Regions from separate parts of the Bradyrhizobium sp. HKCCYLRH3059 genome, predicted to be linked through region 1. Evidence: riboswitches for the same ligand, from Rfam matches in the RefSeq annotation. Region 1 holds a riboswitch; the other holds the start of a gene.

Region 1 (3,429 bases):
GAGCCCCGCGACGATCAGCGATTTGCCGACGTCGGAGCCGGTGCCCTGGAACATGATGGCCCGCGCGCTCATGAACTCAGTACTCGATGCCTTCCTGCGCCCTCACGCCGGCCGCGAAATGATGCTTCACGAGGTTCATCTCGGTGACGAGATCGGCGGCCTCGATTAGCTCCGGCTTGGCGTTGCGGCCGGTGACGACGACGTGCAGATCGGGACGGCGCCCTGCGAGCGTGGCGACGACGTCTGCGATATCAAGGTGATCGTAGCGCAGCGCGATGTTGAGCTCATCGAGGACGAGCAGCCGGATCGACGGATCCGCCATCAGCTCCTTAGCCTTCGCCCAGGCGCGCTCGGCCGCGGCGACGTCGCGCGCACGATCCTGCGTCTCCCACGTAAAGCCTTCCCCGAGCGTGTGCCACGACACCTGATCGCCGAACTTCTCGATCGCCTTGCGCTCGCCTGTTTCCCACGCACCTTTGCCGAACTGCACGACGCCGATGCGAAAGCCGCGGCCGAGTGCGCGCAGCATCAGGCCCCACGCCGCCGTCGATTTGCCCTTGCCCTTGCCGGTGTGAACGATCAGCAGGCCCTTCTCCACGGTCTTGGAGGCGACCTCGGCATCCTGCACCGCCTTGCGGTTCTCCATCTTCGCCTTGTGGCGTGAATCGTCGGCGCTTCCGGTCATCGGCATTTTCTCCTGGTCACTTCAACGTCAGCGGCAGTCCCGCCGCCATCAGGATCACGCGATCCGCTAAGGCCGCGATGTCCTGGTTCAGTCGCCCCTGGGCATCGCGAAAGGCGCGCGCGAGCGCGTTGTCCGGCACGATGCCCAATCCGACTTCGTTGGACACGGCCACGATCGGGCCATGCGCGTTCCTGAGCGCGTCGATCAGCTCGGCACATCTGGCCGGCACGTTCATGTCGGCGAGCATCACGTTGCTGAGCCAGAGCGTCAGGCAATCGATCAGCATCGGTACGCCCGATTCTCCGCTTGCCCGGACGAGGCCCGCGAGATCATGCGCCGTCTCCAGCGTCTGCCATCCCTTGGCGCGGCGCGCCTTGTGCTGGGCGATCCGGTCGGTCATTTCGGCGTCGAAGGCCTGCGCGGTCGCAACATAGGTCCAAGGCGCGGGAAGGGCGGTGACGAGGGCCTCGGCATGGCGGCTCTTGCCCGAGCGCGCACCGCCGAGCACCAGCGTCAGGCGCGGCAGGGCGGGATGCGGCGGGGCGGGGACCATGGGGACGATTCCGATTGACGGGCTTTGGTGCGACCCGTATCTAACAGATGACGGTTCTCCGAAAGGAGAGATTTAGGGAACACGGTGCGGGTTCTTGACCCAAGGCCGTGGCTGCCCCCGCAACTGTAATCGGCGAGTGTGAGGCCAAGACACCACTGGGAAACCGGGAAGGTGGCCCCATGCAGCGACCCGAAAGCCAGGAGACCTGCCGTCGAGATTGCTGTTGGCCGACCCGTCGCGCGGGGAGTCGCGATGCTGGTTCTGATCCCGCCGGGATGGGTGGGATGCCGTCGGATGCAGCGCATCGTCCGGTCCTCTGGGGAGCCGGCAAGCGACGGAGACGGCCATGAAGTTGACCCGTACCACGACCTTTGCAGCCGCGAGCCTGGTGCTGCTCGCCACCGATCCCGCCTTCGCGCATCACATGATGGGGGGCAAGCTGCCGCAGACGTTTGCGCAGGGGATGCTGTCCGGCCTCGGCCATCCTGTCATCGGAATCGACCATCTGGCGGCGATCGTGGGCGCGGGCATCGTTGCAGCGCTTCTGGGCCGCGGCTTCGCGCCGGTGCTCGCCTTCACCACCGCGATGATCGCGGGCGTCGGCCTTCATGTGGCCAAGGCCAACATCCCGGCTGCCGAGCTGCTGGTCGGCCTGACCACCGTCGTGGTTGGGCTGGTGGTGGTGATGCGTGGCCGTTTCGGTGTGCTGCCCGTCGCCGGCCTGTTCGCCGTGACCGGTCTCGTCCATGGATATGCGCTGGGCGAATCGATCGTCGGGGCCGAGAATACCCCGCTCGGGGCCTATCTCGTCGGTCTGCTCGTGATCCAGACCATCATCGCCGCCGGCGCGTTCCTCGGCACCAGGCTGCTGTCGGCAAAGGCCAAGACGGCTGCGCCGCTGGCGCTGCGGCTCGCGGGCGCTGCCATCGTGCTGGTGGGTGGGGTCGCCGCGGCGACGGCGGCCGGCGTGATCGGCTGATTGATGACCGCATCCGAGACTGGTGAGACGACGCTGTTCGTCTGCGTCACTTGCCGTTCGCAGGGGACGGAACCTACGCCGCCTGATCAGCCGCGGGCCGGAGCCCGTTTGCTCGCCGCGATCGAGACGTTGCCGACCGCGCAGCGCGCCGGTGTCACCGTTGTCGGTGTCGAGTGTCTGTCGAACTGCAATCGTGCGTGCACGGTTGCGGTGACGGCGCCGGGCAAATGGACCTATGTGCTCGGCGCGCTCGATCCGGATCTGCATGCGCGGGATGTGCTGACATTTGCGCAACTGCATCAGCGCCATGACGCCGGTCTGCCGGCCTGGCGCGAGCGTCCCGAATACATTCGCAAGAACACCGTCGCCCGCGTGCCTGCGCTGTCAGCGCCACGCTGAAAACGAGAGATCGCATCGCCATGACGAAGTCGTTCGCCAAGACGCCTTGCACCATCGTCACCGGTTTCCTCGGCGCCGGCAAGACCACGCTGGTGCGCAACCTGATCGAGACCGCGAACGGTCGCCGGCTCGCCATCATCGTCAACGAGTTCGGCGATGTCGGCATCGACGGCGACATCCTGAAGGGGTGCGGCGTGCCGGATTGTCCGGAGGATCGCATCGTCGAGCTGTCGAACGGCTGCCTGTGCTGCACCGTTGCCGATGATTTCGTCCCCGCGCTCAGGAGCCTGCTGGATCAGAAGGAGCCGCCTGAGCATATCGTGATCGAGACCTCGGGGCTGGCGCTGCCGAAGCCGCTGGTGCAGGCCTTCAACTGGCCCGAGATCGCGACGCGCGTCACCGTCGACGGCGTCGTTGCGGTCGTCGATGGTCCGGCGGTGGTCGCGGGACGCTTCGCCGATGATCCCGAAGCGCTCGCCGCGCAGCGCGCCACCGATGCGTCGCTCGATCACGACAATCCGCTGGAGGAGGTCTACGAGGACCAGCTGTTGTGCGCCGATCTCGTCGTGATGAACAAGAGCGACCTGATGAGCGAGGAGCAGCGCAAGGATGTCGCCGCCGAGATCGCGGCGAAGGTGCAGCGTGCCGTCAAGGTGATCGCGACGGAGCACGGCAGGCTGTCGGCTTCGGTGCTGCTCGGACTCGGTGCCGCCGCGGAGGACGATCTCGCGGCCCGGCCGTCGCATCACGACAACGAGGCCGAGCACGATCACGACGATTTCGAGAGTTTCGTGCTCGACGTTCCGGCGCAGG
Region 2 (3,429 bases), on a different contig from region 1:
GGCTGATGGCCTCGGCGCCGCCGGCGTTGCAACAGGAGATCAAGAAGATCCTCAAGGCGATCGCCGACGTTGCGCGCAGCGACGGCGGCCTGGTCGGGCGCGACTTCACGCTGGCCGAAGAGGCCGTCAAGCGCATGAAGGGGCTGAACGAGCTCAACGATGCCGCCATCGCCTTCTTCGCCGAAACCCGCCGCTTCGGCGAGGTTTCCGCCGCACTCGGCCTGCTCAACAACGTCCCGACCGAGATGATGGCCAAGGTGCTCGAAGGCCCGCGCACCGACATCGTGCTGATCCCTTGCCGTGCCGCCGGGCTGGCCTGGTCGGTGGTGGCGAAAATCCTGACCCACCGGCCGATCAAGCACGCCATCGACAGCGACACGCTCAAGCTCGCGGAACGCGACTACGGCCGCCTGTCGCTCGACACCGCCCAGCGCACGCTGCGATTCTGGATGGTGCACAACAAGGTCGAGAAGTGAGCGGGTGCTCACAAGGCGCAATCCTCATCAGCAACGACTCGCACTCCGCTGTCGTCCCTGCGAACGCAGGGACCCATACCGCGTGATGTGAATTGGCGGAAAATGTCTTGATCGTCGTCCTTCGCCACACGACCGCCGGTGGCTATGGGTCCCTGCGTTCGCACGGACGACAGCTATGGTTGTCGCAGGCGGCCGGGCATCACCGAGCCGACCGGCCAGCGTTATCGCCAGGAGATCGCCGGGCGCCGGATTGACTTTGGTGCGTCCGCACTCCTACGGTGATCGCGACGGTGCCCCTCGACCGGGGCTCAAAAGGGAATGCGGTGCCGGATGCGTCTCGCAAGGGACGTGACCGAAGGCCGCAGCTGCCCCCGCAACTGTAAGCGGCGAATCTCGCGTCAAAGGCCACTGGGAAATCTCGGTCCCGGGAAGGCGACGTGGAGGTGACGACCCGCGAGCCAGGAGACCTGCCGTCAGCCGTGGTCACACGCGAGGATGCCGGTCGGGGCGTTATTGGCATCGTTTTCAGGCCGGCCTGCAAAGGGCTGCATGAGACCTCGTTCGCGGTGACGTGCCACTGACGTCATGCCGAGGTTCCTCGTGTCCCCCGTTCCCCATGCCAGGCGCAGTCGCGCCCTTCTGTCGTCGTTCTGCGTCCTCTCGTCATTCGCCCTGCTCGGCCCCTCGCCCACAGCAGCGCAGCAATCCGCCTCCCCCGACCTTCTGCCCCCGGTTGAGGTCGACCCGCCGCGCGAGCCGATCGCTCAAAAACCAGCCATCCCCCGCAGAACCGGCAACGCCCCGCGTCAGCAGGTGCCGGCGGCAAAGCCGGCCGCGCCAGCCGGAATCCCCGTCGCCGTCAGCCCGACCGGCGTCGTCACGCCAGTGGCCCACGTCGCGAATGCGATCACCGTGGTGACCGACACGGACATCGCCGCGCAGCAGGCCCGCACCGTGCCGGACATCCTGAGCACGATCCCCGGATTGAACGTGGTGCAGGCCGGCGGCCCGGGCGGCCAGACCAACGTCTTCATGCGCGGCACCAACGCCAATCACACCAAGCTCTTCATCGACGGCATCGACGTCGGCGATGTCACCAACGGCAATGGCGCGTTCGATTTCGCGCATCTGCTCGCCGCCGACATCCAGCAGTTCGAGGTGCTGCGCGGGCCGCAGAGCGGGCTCTACGGCTCGGATGCGATCGGCGGGGTGATCTCGGTGATCACGCGCAAGGGCGAGGGCCCGGCGCGCGCGACCGCCTCGGTCGAGAGCGGCTCGTTCAAGACCTTCAACCAGTCAGCCGGCGTCAGCGGCTCACAAAACAATGTCAACTACGCGATCAATGTCGCGCATCTGCACGCCGGCGACGTTCCGGTGACCCCGTGGCAGCTGCTGCCTGCGGGGCAGAAGGCCATCGGCAATGCCTACGACAACGTCACCGCCTCGGCCAAGCTGGGCGTCGACCTCAACGAGGCCTGGACGCTGAACTCGGTGGTTCGATACACCGACGCGACGCTGCTGTTCACCGGCGACAGCGGCTTTCCGAGCTTTCCCGACGCGGCCCAGAGCAACCACGCCGTCCACCAGCTTGCGACACGCCAGGAAGCCGTGTGGTCGCTGCTCGGCGGCCGCATCCGGAACTACTTCGGCGTCAACTATGTGAACGACCGGTCGTCCGACCTGACGGCTGGCAATCCGGTGGCAGCGGTCGCGACCGGCGAGCGCATCAAGTATGACTGGCACGCGGTGACCGAGCTCGCGCCGCATAACAATCTCGTCGTCGGCGCGGAGCAGCAGACCGAGCGGCTGAAGACCGCCGACCTCTCAGCCGAGAATGGCAACAAGGCCGGCTTCGTCGAGCTGCAGACCGAGTTCGCGAAGCGCTGGTTCGCGGTGGCGAGCCTGCGCAACGACGTCAACGACCAGTTCGGCGGCCATGGCACCTACCGGATCGCGCCGGCGGTGATCCTGCCGGTGACCGAGACCAAGCTGAAGGCGAGCTACGGCACCGGCTTCAAGGCACCGACCCTGAGCCAGTTGCACCAGGATTTTCCGGCGTTCAACTTCTTCGCCAATCCCAACCTCCGGCCGGAGCAGAGCACCGGCTACGACGCCGGCTTCGAGCAGCCGCTGTTCGACGATCGTCTCCGCTTCGGCGCGACCTACTTCCACAACAGCATCACCGACTTGATCAATTTCAACGCGACCTTCACCTCCTACGCCAATGTCGGCCTCGCGACCACCGAAGGCACCGAGAGCTTCGTGACCGCTGATCTCACCGACCGGATCTCGCTGCGTGCGGACTACACGTTCACCCGCGCGGTCGATGCGGCCACCGGCCTGCAGCTGTTGCGGCGGCCGAAGGAGAAATGGAGCGCCACCGCGACATGGGCGCCGATCGATGCGCTGACGCTGTCAGCGACGCTGCTGCACATCGGCGACTGGCTCGACGTCAGCCGCGACGGCATGACCACCGGCCTCGTCGCGCCCGGCTATACGGTCGTCAACCTGCGCAGCGACTACGCGCTGTCCGATCAGGTCAAGCTGTTCGGCCGGATCGACAACCTCTTCAACCATCACTACCAGAACCCGACCGGATTCCTCGCGCCGGGCTTCGGCGTGTTCGGCGGCATCCGGGTGGCGAGCTTCGGCGTGCAGTGACGCCGCCGACCAACCTCCCGGCGGCTGACAGAAGCTGCCGAAATGGACTACAATCGCAACAGAAGGAGATGTTCCATGACTCTCGACGTCCTCGCCCGGTCTGGTACCGAGGCTCGCCTCGCGCCCGTTCCGCAACGGCATGCCGCTGCGTTCTGCTTCGCGCTGCTGACAGGGGCCTGCGCGCTGGCGAGCTTCGTGTTCGCCTGCGCGACGCCGTTTGCGGCCTTCGCCGTGATCGCCGCCGCCATGCTGCCGCTGCGCGCGGCGCTGCCGGTGATGCTCGGCGCCTGGC

The links. Region 1 has a riboswitch for cobalamin ahead of ACQR13_RS31270 (HupE/UreJ family protein). Riboswitches for the same ligand answer to the same signal wherever they lie in the genome.
Region 2: linked by a shared signal. The riboswitch ahead of ACQR13_RS24045 (TonB-dependent receptor plug domain-containing protein) and the one ahead of ACQR13_RS31270 (HupE/UreJ family protein) in region 1 are both predicted to bind cobalamin.

The regions. Positions count from the first base shown of each region.
Region 1 is NZ_JBNPUF010000015.1:39,481-42,909, reverse strand. Features, by position in the region: gene ACQR13_RS31285 (cobyric acid synthase) at 1-72, opposite strand, end outside; gene cobO (cob(I)yrinic acid a,c-diamide adenosyltransferase) at 77-685, opposite strand; gene cobU (bifunctional adenosylcobinamide kinase/adenosylcobinamide-phosphate guanylyltransferase) at 702-1,238, opposite strand; cobalamin riboswitch at 1,273-1,465, shown strand; gene ACQR13_RS31270 (HupE/UreJ family protein) at 1,585-2,217, shown strand; gene ACQR13_RS31265 (DUF1636 domain-containing protein) at 2,221-2,616, shown strand; gene cobW (cobalamin biosynthesis protein CobW) at 2,637-3,429, shown strand, end outside.
Region 2 is NZ_JBNPUF010000007.1:508,259-511,687, forward strand. Features, by position in the region: gene ACQR13_RS24040 (DUF2336 domain-containing protein) at 1-476, shown strand, start outside; cobalamin riboswitch at 748-965, shown strand; gene ACQR13_RS24045 (TonB-dependent receptor plug domain-containing protein) at 1,392-3,137, shown strand; gene ACQR13_RS24050 (hypothetical protein) at 3,213-3,429, shown strand, end outside.